3 regions of the Pectobacterium actinidiae genome follow, and region 2 is predicted to be linked to each of the others. Evidence: predicted binding sites of a transcription regulator. Region 2 holds the regulator's gene; each other region holds the start of a gene.
The links. The regulator PurR, encoded in region 2, represses purine synthesis genes. The targets are predictions, from matches to a motif close to CANGCAAACGTTTGCNTG.

Region 1 (3,285 bases), 470 kb from region 2:
CCAGCCGTTGTTGGCGAGCCGGATATGCCGGGAACGATTGCCGACGTTGCCGCTGAGAAAGGGGCGCAGTTGCGCCGTCGTGGTCGCGACTGGGAATATTCAATGCAGCGCGAGACGTGGAGCTGGCAGGATAAACAGCGCGAGCTGTCACGACTGCCGTTACCCAACGTTCCGTTAGCCAATGCCGCAACGGCACTGGCTGCATTGCACTACTCTTCACTCAACGTGACTGAGGAAGCGATTCGACAAGGCTTGCAGCACGCAGTATTACCCGGTCGTTTTCAGACTGTGCAGGAGTCACCGCGATTGATTCTTGATGTTGCACACAATCCTCATGCGGCAGCGTATTTGGCAAACCGTTTGGCCGGGCTGCCGAAAACCGGAAAAGTGCGGGCTGTCGTTGGTATGCTGTCGGACAAAGACATCGCCGGTACGCTGGCCCACTTAACACCGGTGGTAGATGAATGGTATTGCGCACCGCTGGAAGGGCCGCGTGGCGCAACGGCGCAGCAGATTGCCGAGCACCTGACGCGCAGTCAATCGTTCTCCGATGTTGTTACCGCCTGGCAGCAGGCGATGTCCGAGGCGACGGAGCAGGATATCGTCATTGTGTGTGGATCTTTTCATACGGTAGCGCATGTGATGGAAGCGCTGGATGAGGAGAAGGCGAATGGCGAGTAAATTTCAGAATCGGCTGGTCGGCACGGTTATTCTGGTCGCGCTGGGCGTGATCGTCTTACCCGGCCTGTTGGACGGCAAGAAAAAGCACTACGAGGACGAGTTTGCATCGATTCCGCTGATCCCCAAACCGGGTGACAGCAATGAGATGGAAGCGCTGCCTGCGCTGAACCCGTCGCTGCCACCGGAAGGGGCGGAGGCAGCAATGCAAAACAGTGCGGAAGCCGAAGCACCTGATGCGAGATCATCGACAACGACAGCACCTGAAACCACGACGCAGGCGCCGCCGTCGTCTCATTCTGGCACGAATACGCCAGCCATGACGGCACCGCCAGTGGTGGTTGAGCGTCCACCGGTTCAGACACCAACGCCGGTGACGCCGAAGCCTCAGCCAAAACCTGAGGTGAAACCGAAGCCAGAGCCTAAACCGGAACCCAAACCGGAAGTGAAGCCTGAAACGCAGCCGACGCAGCAAGCGCCTGTCGGACAGGCCTATATTGTGCAGCTTGGTGCGCTGAAAAATGCGGATAAGGTGAATGAGATTGTCGCTAAGCTGCGTCTGTCTGGCTACCGCGCGTATACCGTGCCATCAACGCCGGTTTCAGGCGAAATTACCCGTATTTACGTGGGGCCAGATGCCTCGAAGCAGAAGCTGGAGTCTTCACTGGGCGAGTTGAAACAGCTCAGCGGGCTAAGCGGGCAGGTACGAGCACATTCTGTTCGTTAACGTCGTAGCGTGATGATTACGTGATGGATGGTTCGCAGTCGGTCACGTAAGTAAAAGCAGGCTGCGGGGATGAGGTTCACATCAGTGATACGTCGCCCCGCATCTGTTTTAAGATGCCTGCTATGAGTTTTGAAATGCCGATCGTTGATAGAATCAGGCATGACGTCTTGTCGGTTTTTTCGCCTGATCATCTATCGATGAAATCGGCGGAAATACGCTACGCAAACGTTTTCTTTTTCTGTTAGAATGCGCCGCGAACAGGATGACGTAGCGGCTTATCGGTAGCATCGTTCATTATTAGGATAGTTCATGGTTTGGGTTGATTACGTCATTATTGGCATCATCGGATTTTCGGCTCTGGTTAGCCTGATCCGGGGGTTTGTTCGCGAAGCGCTGTCGTTAGTAACCTGGGGATGTGCTTTTTTTGTTGCCAGTCATTACTACGCTTACCTTGCGGTCTACTTCACCCGTTTTGATGATGAGCTGGTGCGTAACGGCATTGCGATTGCCATTCTGTTTATTGCAACGTTGATTGTGGGAGCTATCGTCAACTATGTGATTAGTTCACTGGTTGAACGTACTGGATTATCCGGCACCGATCGCGTTCTGGGCATCTGTTTTGGTGCGCTGCGCGGGGTGCTGATCGTTTCCGCACTGCTATTCTTTCTGGATACGTTCACTGGTTTTTCACAAAGTGATGACTGGAAACAATCCCAGTTAATCCCGCAGTTCAGTTATATTATCAGGTGGTTTTTTGACTACCTGCAAAGCACGTCAAGTTTCTTGCCGCAGCATTTAACGCTGCGGTAGCGCTGATGAGGAAAAGACACCATGTGCGGTATTGTCGGTATCGCCGGTTTTACACCGGTCAACCAGTCGATTTATGACGCGTTAACGGTGTTGCAACACCGTGGGCAGGATGCTGCGGGTATTGTGACCATCGATGCCTTTAATTGTTTTCGCCTGCGTAAAGCCAATGGCCTGGTGAAGGATGTGTTTGAAGCGCGGCACATGCAACGCTTGCAGGGAAACATGGGGCTTGGCCATGTGCGTTATCCGACCGCGGGCAGTTCCAGCGCTTCGGAAGCACAGCCTTTCTATGTTAACTCTCCGTTCGGTATCACGCTGGCTCACAACGGTAACCTGACTAACGCCCACGAACTGCGTAAAAAGTTGTTCGAACAGGAGCGTCGTCACGTTAACACCACGTCTGATTCTGAAATTCTGCTGAATATTTTCGCCAGAGAGCTGGATCGTTTCCAACACTACCCGCTGGAAGCCGATAATATTTTTGCGGCCGTTGCCGCGACGCACCAGCAAATTCGCGGTGCCTATGCCTGTGTTGGCATGATTATCGGTCACGGTATGGTGGCTTTCCGCGATCCTAATGGGATTCGTCCTCTGGTTATCGGTAAGCGCGATCTGGAAGATGGCCGTAGCGAATATATGGTGGCGTCAGAAAGTGTCGCGCTGGATACGCTGGGCTTTGAATTTTTACGCGATGTGGCGCCGGGAGAAGCGATCTACATTACGGAAAAAGGGCAGTTGTTTACCCGCCAGTGCGCAGAGAATCCAAAGAGTAACCCGTGCCTGTTCGAATATGTCTACTTCGCTCGCCCAGATTCCTTCATCGATAAAATTTCGGTCTATAGCGCGCGTGTTCGCATGGGTCAGAAGCTCGGTGAAAAAATTGCACGCCAGTGGGAAGATCTCGATATTGATGTCGTGATCCCGATCCCTGAAACCTCTTGTGATATTGCGTTGGAAATCGCGCGCATTATCAACAAGCCGTATCGTCAGGGATTTGTGAAAAACCGCTATGTTGGCCGCACGTTTATCATGCCGGGACAGCAGGCGCGTAAGAAATCGGTACGCCGTAA
Region 2 (3,285 bases):
ACGTGTTCAAACATGCCAACTGACACGATACGATCAAATTGCCGATTGAGATCGCGATAATCCTGTCGTTCAATGGTGACGTCCAGATTCTGACAGCGCTGCTGTGCCAGCATTTGCTGCTCCTTTGAAATCGTGATGCCGTAAACTGATACGCCATAGTGCCGGGCTGCAAACTCCGCAAGCCCGCCCCAACCGCAGCCGATATCCAGCAGCGTCATCCCTGATGTTAACTGGAGTTTTTCGCAAATCATGGCGAGTTTGTCTTCCTGCGCCTGTTCCAGCGTTTGTGCCTGTTTCCAGTAAGCGCAGGAGTACTGCATGTAGGGATCCAGCATCAGGGTAAACAGGTCATTACCTAAATCGTAATGCGCTTTACCGACAATCTGAGCGCGTCGACGGGACTGCAAATTCGTGATACGGGAGAGGGCGACTCGCGTAAGATCGTGCAATCGGCGGGGGAGTTTCGCTTCCAGATCCGCACGCAGGACGCGATGGGAGAACATATCCAGCTGTTCACATTCCCACCATCCATCCATGTAGCTTTCTCCCAACCCCAACGATCCTTCTTGCAGAACGCGCTTAAAAAAACCGGGGTTGATCACCTGGATATCAAAAGGACGGGTACCGTTGATGGTGATATCCGCGCTAGCCAACATGTCCTGTACGATGTGGAACCAGGGGGCGGTCTCCTCATCCCATTCTTCTGTATAAGGTGAACTCATCGTGTCTCCTTAACTTTTCTTAGATAAAAGTATCGTAAACAGACCTGGAAAACACTTATCGCAGCCGGGGTATCGGCTGTCACCAGAGAAAATGAAACACGGTATTATACCCGTCATACTTCAAGCCGCATGTACGTCGGCTACGTCCGTTACTCGGCTCATTCATGAGCCTCGCCCTAAAGGGCCAACGCTTTGACGTTGTGCAAAACGCTAGCGTGTTGTCATGCAACTCGATTATTTAGGGTATAGAATTAGAACGGCTTCAGCCAGCCTACAAGAAAGCTGGCTGAAGCAGAGAGGGAAAGCTGGCAGGGATAAGAAAATCGTCTGTATAGAATGGCTGCGGTTAGCGGCGATAGTCGAGGTAAGGGCCATCTGCCACTGAACGACGTTCAATCAGCGTCGGGTGTACTTCAATGACGTGCGCATCTTCCCGTTTACTGGTTATGCGATCCAAGAGCATAGAGAACGCGGACTGGCCCAGACGCTCCTTTGGCTGGTGGATGGTGGTCAGCGCAGGTGTAAAGAAGCGTGCGTGGCGCACGTTGTCATAACCGATCACCGAAATATCCTGCGGTACGCGCAGACCCAGTTCGTCAGCCGCACAGATAGCACCCATCGCCATAATATCGCCGCCGCAGAATACGGCGGTTGGCCGCTGTTTCTGTGCGAGAATCTGATGCATGGCTTTATAGCCGGACTCCGGTTCAAAATCGCCCCGAACCACCCATTCGTCGCGCACGGAAATGTCGGCTTCCTTCAGTGCTTTTAAAAAACCGAGGTAGCGTCCGCTGCCGGTATTGCGTTCTTGAGTGCCGGGGATGGCACCGATATCACGATGGCCGCGTTCGATCAGGTAGCGACCTGCCATATAACCACCTTCAAAGGCGTTATCGATAATCGTATCGGTAAAATCGCTGTGCATTTGTCCCCAGTCCATAACGACCATCGGAATGCTGCGATAATCTTCCAACATCGACAATAGTTCTGGTGGGTACTCGGCGCACATCACCAACAGGCCGTCGACACGTTTTTGCGCCAGCATGGAAAGGTAGGCGCGCTGCTTGCCGATGTCGTTATGCGAATTACACAGCACCAGCGTGTAGCCTTTGGCATAGCAGCTGTTTTCAACGGCTTCAATGATCTCGGCGAAATAGGGGGCTTCGCTGGAGGTGGCCAGCAAGCCGATAGATTTAGTGTGATTAACTTTGAGGCTGCGGGCGACGGCGCTGGGTGAATAGTGCAATTCTTTGATTGCTGCCCTGACGGCTGCCTTAGTCTCTTCGGCGACGAAACGTGTTTTATTGATCACGTGCGATACGGTTGTGGTAGAAACGCCAGCACGCTTTGCCACATCTTTAATCGTTGCCATCTAAAAATGACTCCTGAACTTACCTGTTATAGACGTAAGTATATTGTTAATCGTTTGCCTACGTTTAATGTTCTTCTTCTAAGCTAAAAAACAGGATTTCAGAAGGAGAATGCCGAATGTTATACCGAAGGGATCTGGGTTGACGTTTTTCGACTGATACGCAGCGCTTTCATAAACAGCGGATTGTGTCCGATTTATCATGAAAGTGGAAGGGCTAATTTATACTATTAGTGATGCATTCGTCCGAGATTTTTCGCTAGAATTATGAAAGAATCGTAATAACCCTATTATTTGTGGCTTTAACTACCTAAACGCGCTCGGCTGTGCAGGGTTGTGTCTTTTCAGATGAAGCTTTCAGATAAAATTTGTTCGTTAATAAGGAGTCATTTATGGATACAGATCTGAAGATGTCTTTGCTGACAACTATTGGTTCGTTGGCGGTGATCATCGTGTTTAGTTTTACAGCGGTGCTGAACTAACCAAACGACTGGTTAGATATTCAGACACGTTGATGATGCCATAAACGTGTCTGAATCGCTTTTATACCCGCCATACTTCAAGTTGCATGTGCGTTGGCGTTGTTCAAAACGTTAACGTTTTGTCCTGAAACTCGAATTATTTAGGGTATACAAGAGATATAATCTGTTCTTAACGAATGGTTTGCGGTGTCACTACACGACGCGCGCCAACGTAGTGCTCCTGCCAATAATCTTCACTCAACTTGCTGATACGAATATCTGAGCCTGTACGCGGCGACTGAATGAATTTCCCTTCCCCCAGATAAACTCCGACGTGATCGGCCGCGCCACGATTATTGATGCGGAAAAAGACCAAATCGCCACTTTCCAGCTCGCTCTTTTTAATCGGAGCGGCGTCGCGCAGGTGATACATTTCGTTTGCGGTGCGTGGAATTTGGATTTTAACGACATCTTTGTAGGCGTAATAAACCAGTCCGCTACAGTCGAACCCAGTAAAGGGAGATGAACCGCCCCAGTGGTAAGGCTTGCCTATCTGGCTCATCAACTTATTCATTGCCGTTGTTTTGGCATGCTGATAGCGCTTTTTATGCGCAGCGCTTAACGCCATTCCTTTTTCTGTCAGCGACGGATTTTTATCTGCCTTACCCTTGAGTGCGGTCTTCTTCAGACCGGTTTTGACTCTGGTTTGTGCGGTTGTTTGTTTCTCTTCAGA
Region 3 (3,285 bases), on a different contig from region 2:
GACGTCATCCCCACCTTCCTCCGGTTTATCACCGGCAGTCTCCTTTGAGTTCCCGACCAAATCGCTGGCAACAAAGGATAAGGGTTGCGCTCGTTGCGGGACTTAACCCAACATTTCACAACACGAGCTGACGACAGCCATGCAGCACCTGTCTCACAGTTCCCGAAGGCACTAAGGTATCTCTACCGAATTCTGTGGATGTCAAGAGTAGGTAAGGTTCTTCGCGTTGCATCGAATTAAACCACATGCTCCACCGCTTGTGCGGGCCCCCGTCAATTCATTTGAGTTTTAACCTTGCGGCCGTACTCCCCAGGCGGTCGATTTAACGCGTTAGCTCCGGAAGCCACGCCTCAAGGGCACAACCTCCAAATCGACATCGTTTACAGCGTGGACTACCAGGGTATCTAATCCTGTTTGCTCCCCACGCTTTCGCACCTGAGCGTCAGTCTTTGTCCAGGGGGCCGCCTTCGCCACCGGTATTCCTCCAGATCTCTACGCATTTCACCGCTACACCTGGAATTCTACCCCCCTCTACAAGACTCTAGCCTGTCAGTTTTGAATGCAGTTCCCAGGTTAAGCCCGGGGATTTCACATCCAACTTAACAGACCGCCTGCGTGCGCTTTACGCCCAGTCATTCCGATTAACGCTTGCACCCTCCGTATTACCGCGGCTGCTGGCACGGAGTTAGCCGGTGCTTCTTCTGCGGGTAACGTCAATCGATGAGGTTATTAACCTCACCGCCTTCCTCCCCGCTGAAAGTGCTTTACAACCCGAAGGCCTTCTTCACACACGCGGCATGGCTGCATCAGGCTTGCGCCCATTGTGCAATATTCCCCACTGCTGCCTCCCGTAGGAGTCTGGACCGTGTCTCAGTTCCAGTGTGGCTGGTCATCCTCTCAGACCAGCTAGGGATCGTCGCCTAGGTGAGCCATTACCTCACCTACTAGCTAATCCCATCTGGGCACATCTGATGGCAAGAGGCCCGAAGGTCCCCCTCTTTGGTCCGAAGACATTATGCGGTATTAGCTACCGTTTCCAGTAGTTATCCCCCGCCATCAGGCAGTTTCCCAGACATTACTCACCCGTCCGCCGCTCGTCACCCAGAGAGCAAGCTCTCCTGTGCTACCGCTCGACTTGCATGTGTTAGGCCTGCCGCCAGCGTTCAATCTGAGCCATGATCAAACTCTTCAATTTAAGATTTGTTTGATTTGCTGAACTCGTCAGCGATGCTCAAAGAATTAGTCACTGTTTATTCGTAATGAATTTACTGTTGTTCACTCTTCAAGACTTTTTATATCGTCAAGATACGGTCTTGTGAGTGCCCACACAGATTGTCTGATTATATTGTTAAAGAGCAGTGCCACTTCATCGGTGGCGCGGGCTGCATATACTATGCCAATCCGCTTTAAAGTCAAGTCATTACTGACCGCCTTTAGTAAATCTTTTTCCTGTCACCACAACCGCGTGTCGCTGTTGCCGTGTCAGTGGAGGCGCATTATAGGGACTTCTCGGCAGGCCGCAATAGGTATTTTAAAGAAAAATGACTGTTTGCTGCATTCCACAGCAAAACCCCGCCTTATACCTATTTTTGCACAAACTTATCCACAGAAAGCATTCTATTCAAAAATTGACGAGCATCACGCAAACGTTTTCGCTACAATTCACCCCGTTCAAAATCGTCGTATTTTTGCGAACGCTAACTGAATATTTCTCTTTATTCCGCAATTATTGCTCTGACAAAGACGATATTCACATACCGTTCTTTACTGACTACCCAAATCCAAGGGATAACATCATCATGCAACAACGCCGTCCAATTCGCCGCGCTCTGCTCAGCGTTTCTAACAAAGCAGGTATTGTCGAATTTGCTCAAGCTCTGTCCCACCGTGGCGTCGAGCTCCTTTCAACGGGTGGAACCGCCCGTTTGCTGGCCGATGCTGGCTTAGCAGTGACTGAAGTCTCTGACTACACCGGCTTCCCGGAAATGATGGATGGGCGAGTAAAGACCCTGCACCCGAAAGTGCACGGCGGCATTCTGGGACGACGCGATCAAGATGATGCGATCATGACGCAGCACGACATCAAGCCAATTGATATTGTCGTTGTGAATTTGTATCCATTTGCCCAGACCGTCGCTCGAGAGAACTGCACATTAGAAGATGCGGTTGAGAATATCGATATTGGTGGCCCGACGATGGTTCGCTCCGCCGCCAAGAACCATAAAGATGTGGCTATCGTGGTCAAGAGCAGCGACTACAGCGCCATCATTAATGAAATCGACGCCAACGACGGTTCACTGACCTACGAAACCCGTTTCGATTTAGCTATTAAAGCATTCGAACACACCGCCGCTTACGACAGTATGATTGCCAACTACTTTGGTGCTCTGGTTCCGCCTTACCACGGTGATACTGATAAACCATCAGGTAACTTCCCACGTACGTTGAACCTGAACTACATCAAAAAGCAGGACATGCGCTACGGCGAGAACAGCCATCAGCAAGCTGCCTTCTATATAGAAGAGAATATTCACGAGGCCTCTGTCGCCACTTCTACACAGTTACAAGGCAAAGCGCTGTCTTATAACAACATCGCTGATACCGATGCAGCCCTGGAATGTGTGAAAGAATTTGCTGAACCAGCCTGCGTGATCGTTAAACACGCGAATCCATGCGGCGTAGCAATTGGCGACTCAATTCTTGATGCCTACGAGCGTGCCTACAAAACCGACCCAACATCTGCATTCGGCGGCATTATCGCTTTCAACCGCGAGCTGGATGAAGAGACGGCGCAGGCCATCATCAGCCGCCAGTTTGTTGAAGTCATCATTGCCCCCTCTGCCAGTGATACCGCACTGAAGGTGACCGCAGCCAAACAAAACGTACGTGTCCTGACCAGTGGCAATTGGCAGCAACGCGTTCCAGGTCTGGACTTCAAACGCGTCAACGGCGGTTTGCTGGTACAGGATCGCGATCTGGGCATGGTCGATGCGTCTCAACTGCGTGTCGTAACAGAGCGTCAGCCGAGCGAACAGGAATTACGTGATGCCCTTTTCTGCTGGAAAGTGGCTAAGTTCGTTAAATCCAATGCGATTGTGTACGCACGTGACAACATGACCATCGGGATAGGTGCTGGCCAGATGAGCCGCGTTTACTCAGCGAAAATCGCCGGTATCAAAGCGGGTGATGAAGGGCTGGAAGTAAAAGGTTCCGCGATGGCATCTGATGCGTTTTTCCCATTCCGTGATGGTATTGATGCCGCAGCTGCCGTTGGCATTACCTGCG

Region 1: cvpA (colicin V production protein) is a predicted target of PurR. The motif match lies at 1,624-1,641, and genes of this name have one in related genera.
Region 3: purH (bifunctional phosphoribosylaminoimidazolecarboxamide formyltransferase/IMP cyclohydrolase) is a predicted target of PurR. The motif match lies at 1,640-1,657, and genes of this name have one in related genera.

What each region holds. Positions count from the first base shown of each region.
Region 1 covers NZ_JRMH01000001.1:3,051,483-3,054,767, reverse strand. The annotation lists gene folC (bifunctional tetrahydrofolate synthase/dihydrofolate synthase) at 1-681, shown strand, start outside; gene dedD (cell division protein DedD) at 671-1,405, shown strand; gene cvpA (colicin V production protein) at 1,715-2,215, shown strand; gene purF (amidophosphoribosyltransferase) at 2,237-3,285, shown strand, end outside.
Region 2 covers NZ_JRMH01000001.1:2,577,100-2,580,384, reverse strand. The annotation lists gene cfa (cyclopropane fatty acyl phospholipid synthase) at 1-722, opposite strand, end outside; gene purR (HTH-type transcriptional repressor PurR) at 1,069-2,094, opposite strand; gene cydH (cytochrome bd-I oxidase subunit CydH) at 2,484-2,573, shown strand; gene KKH3_RS10925 (C40 family peptidase) at 2,743-3,285, opposite strand, start outside.
Region 3 covers NZ_JRMH01000002.1:847,036-850,320, reverse strand. The annotation lists rRNA gene KKH3_RS21290 (16S ribosomal RNA) at 1-1,195, opposite strand, end outside; gene purH (bifunctional phosphoribosylaminoimidazolecarboxamide formyltransferase/IMP cyclohydrolase) at 1,800-3,285, shown strand, end outside.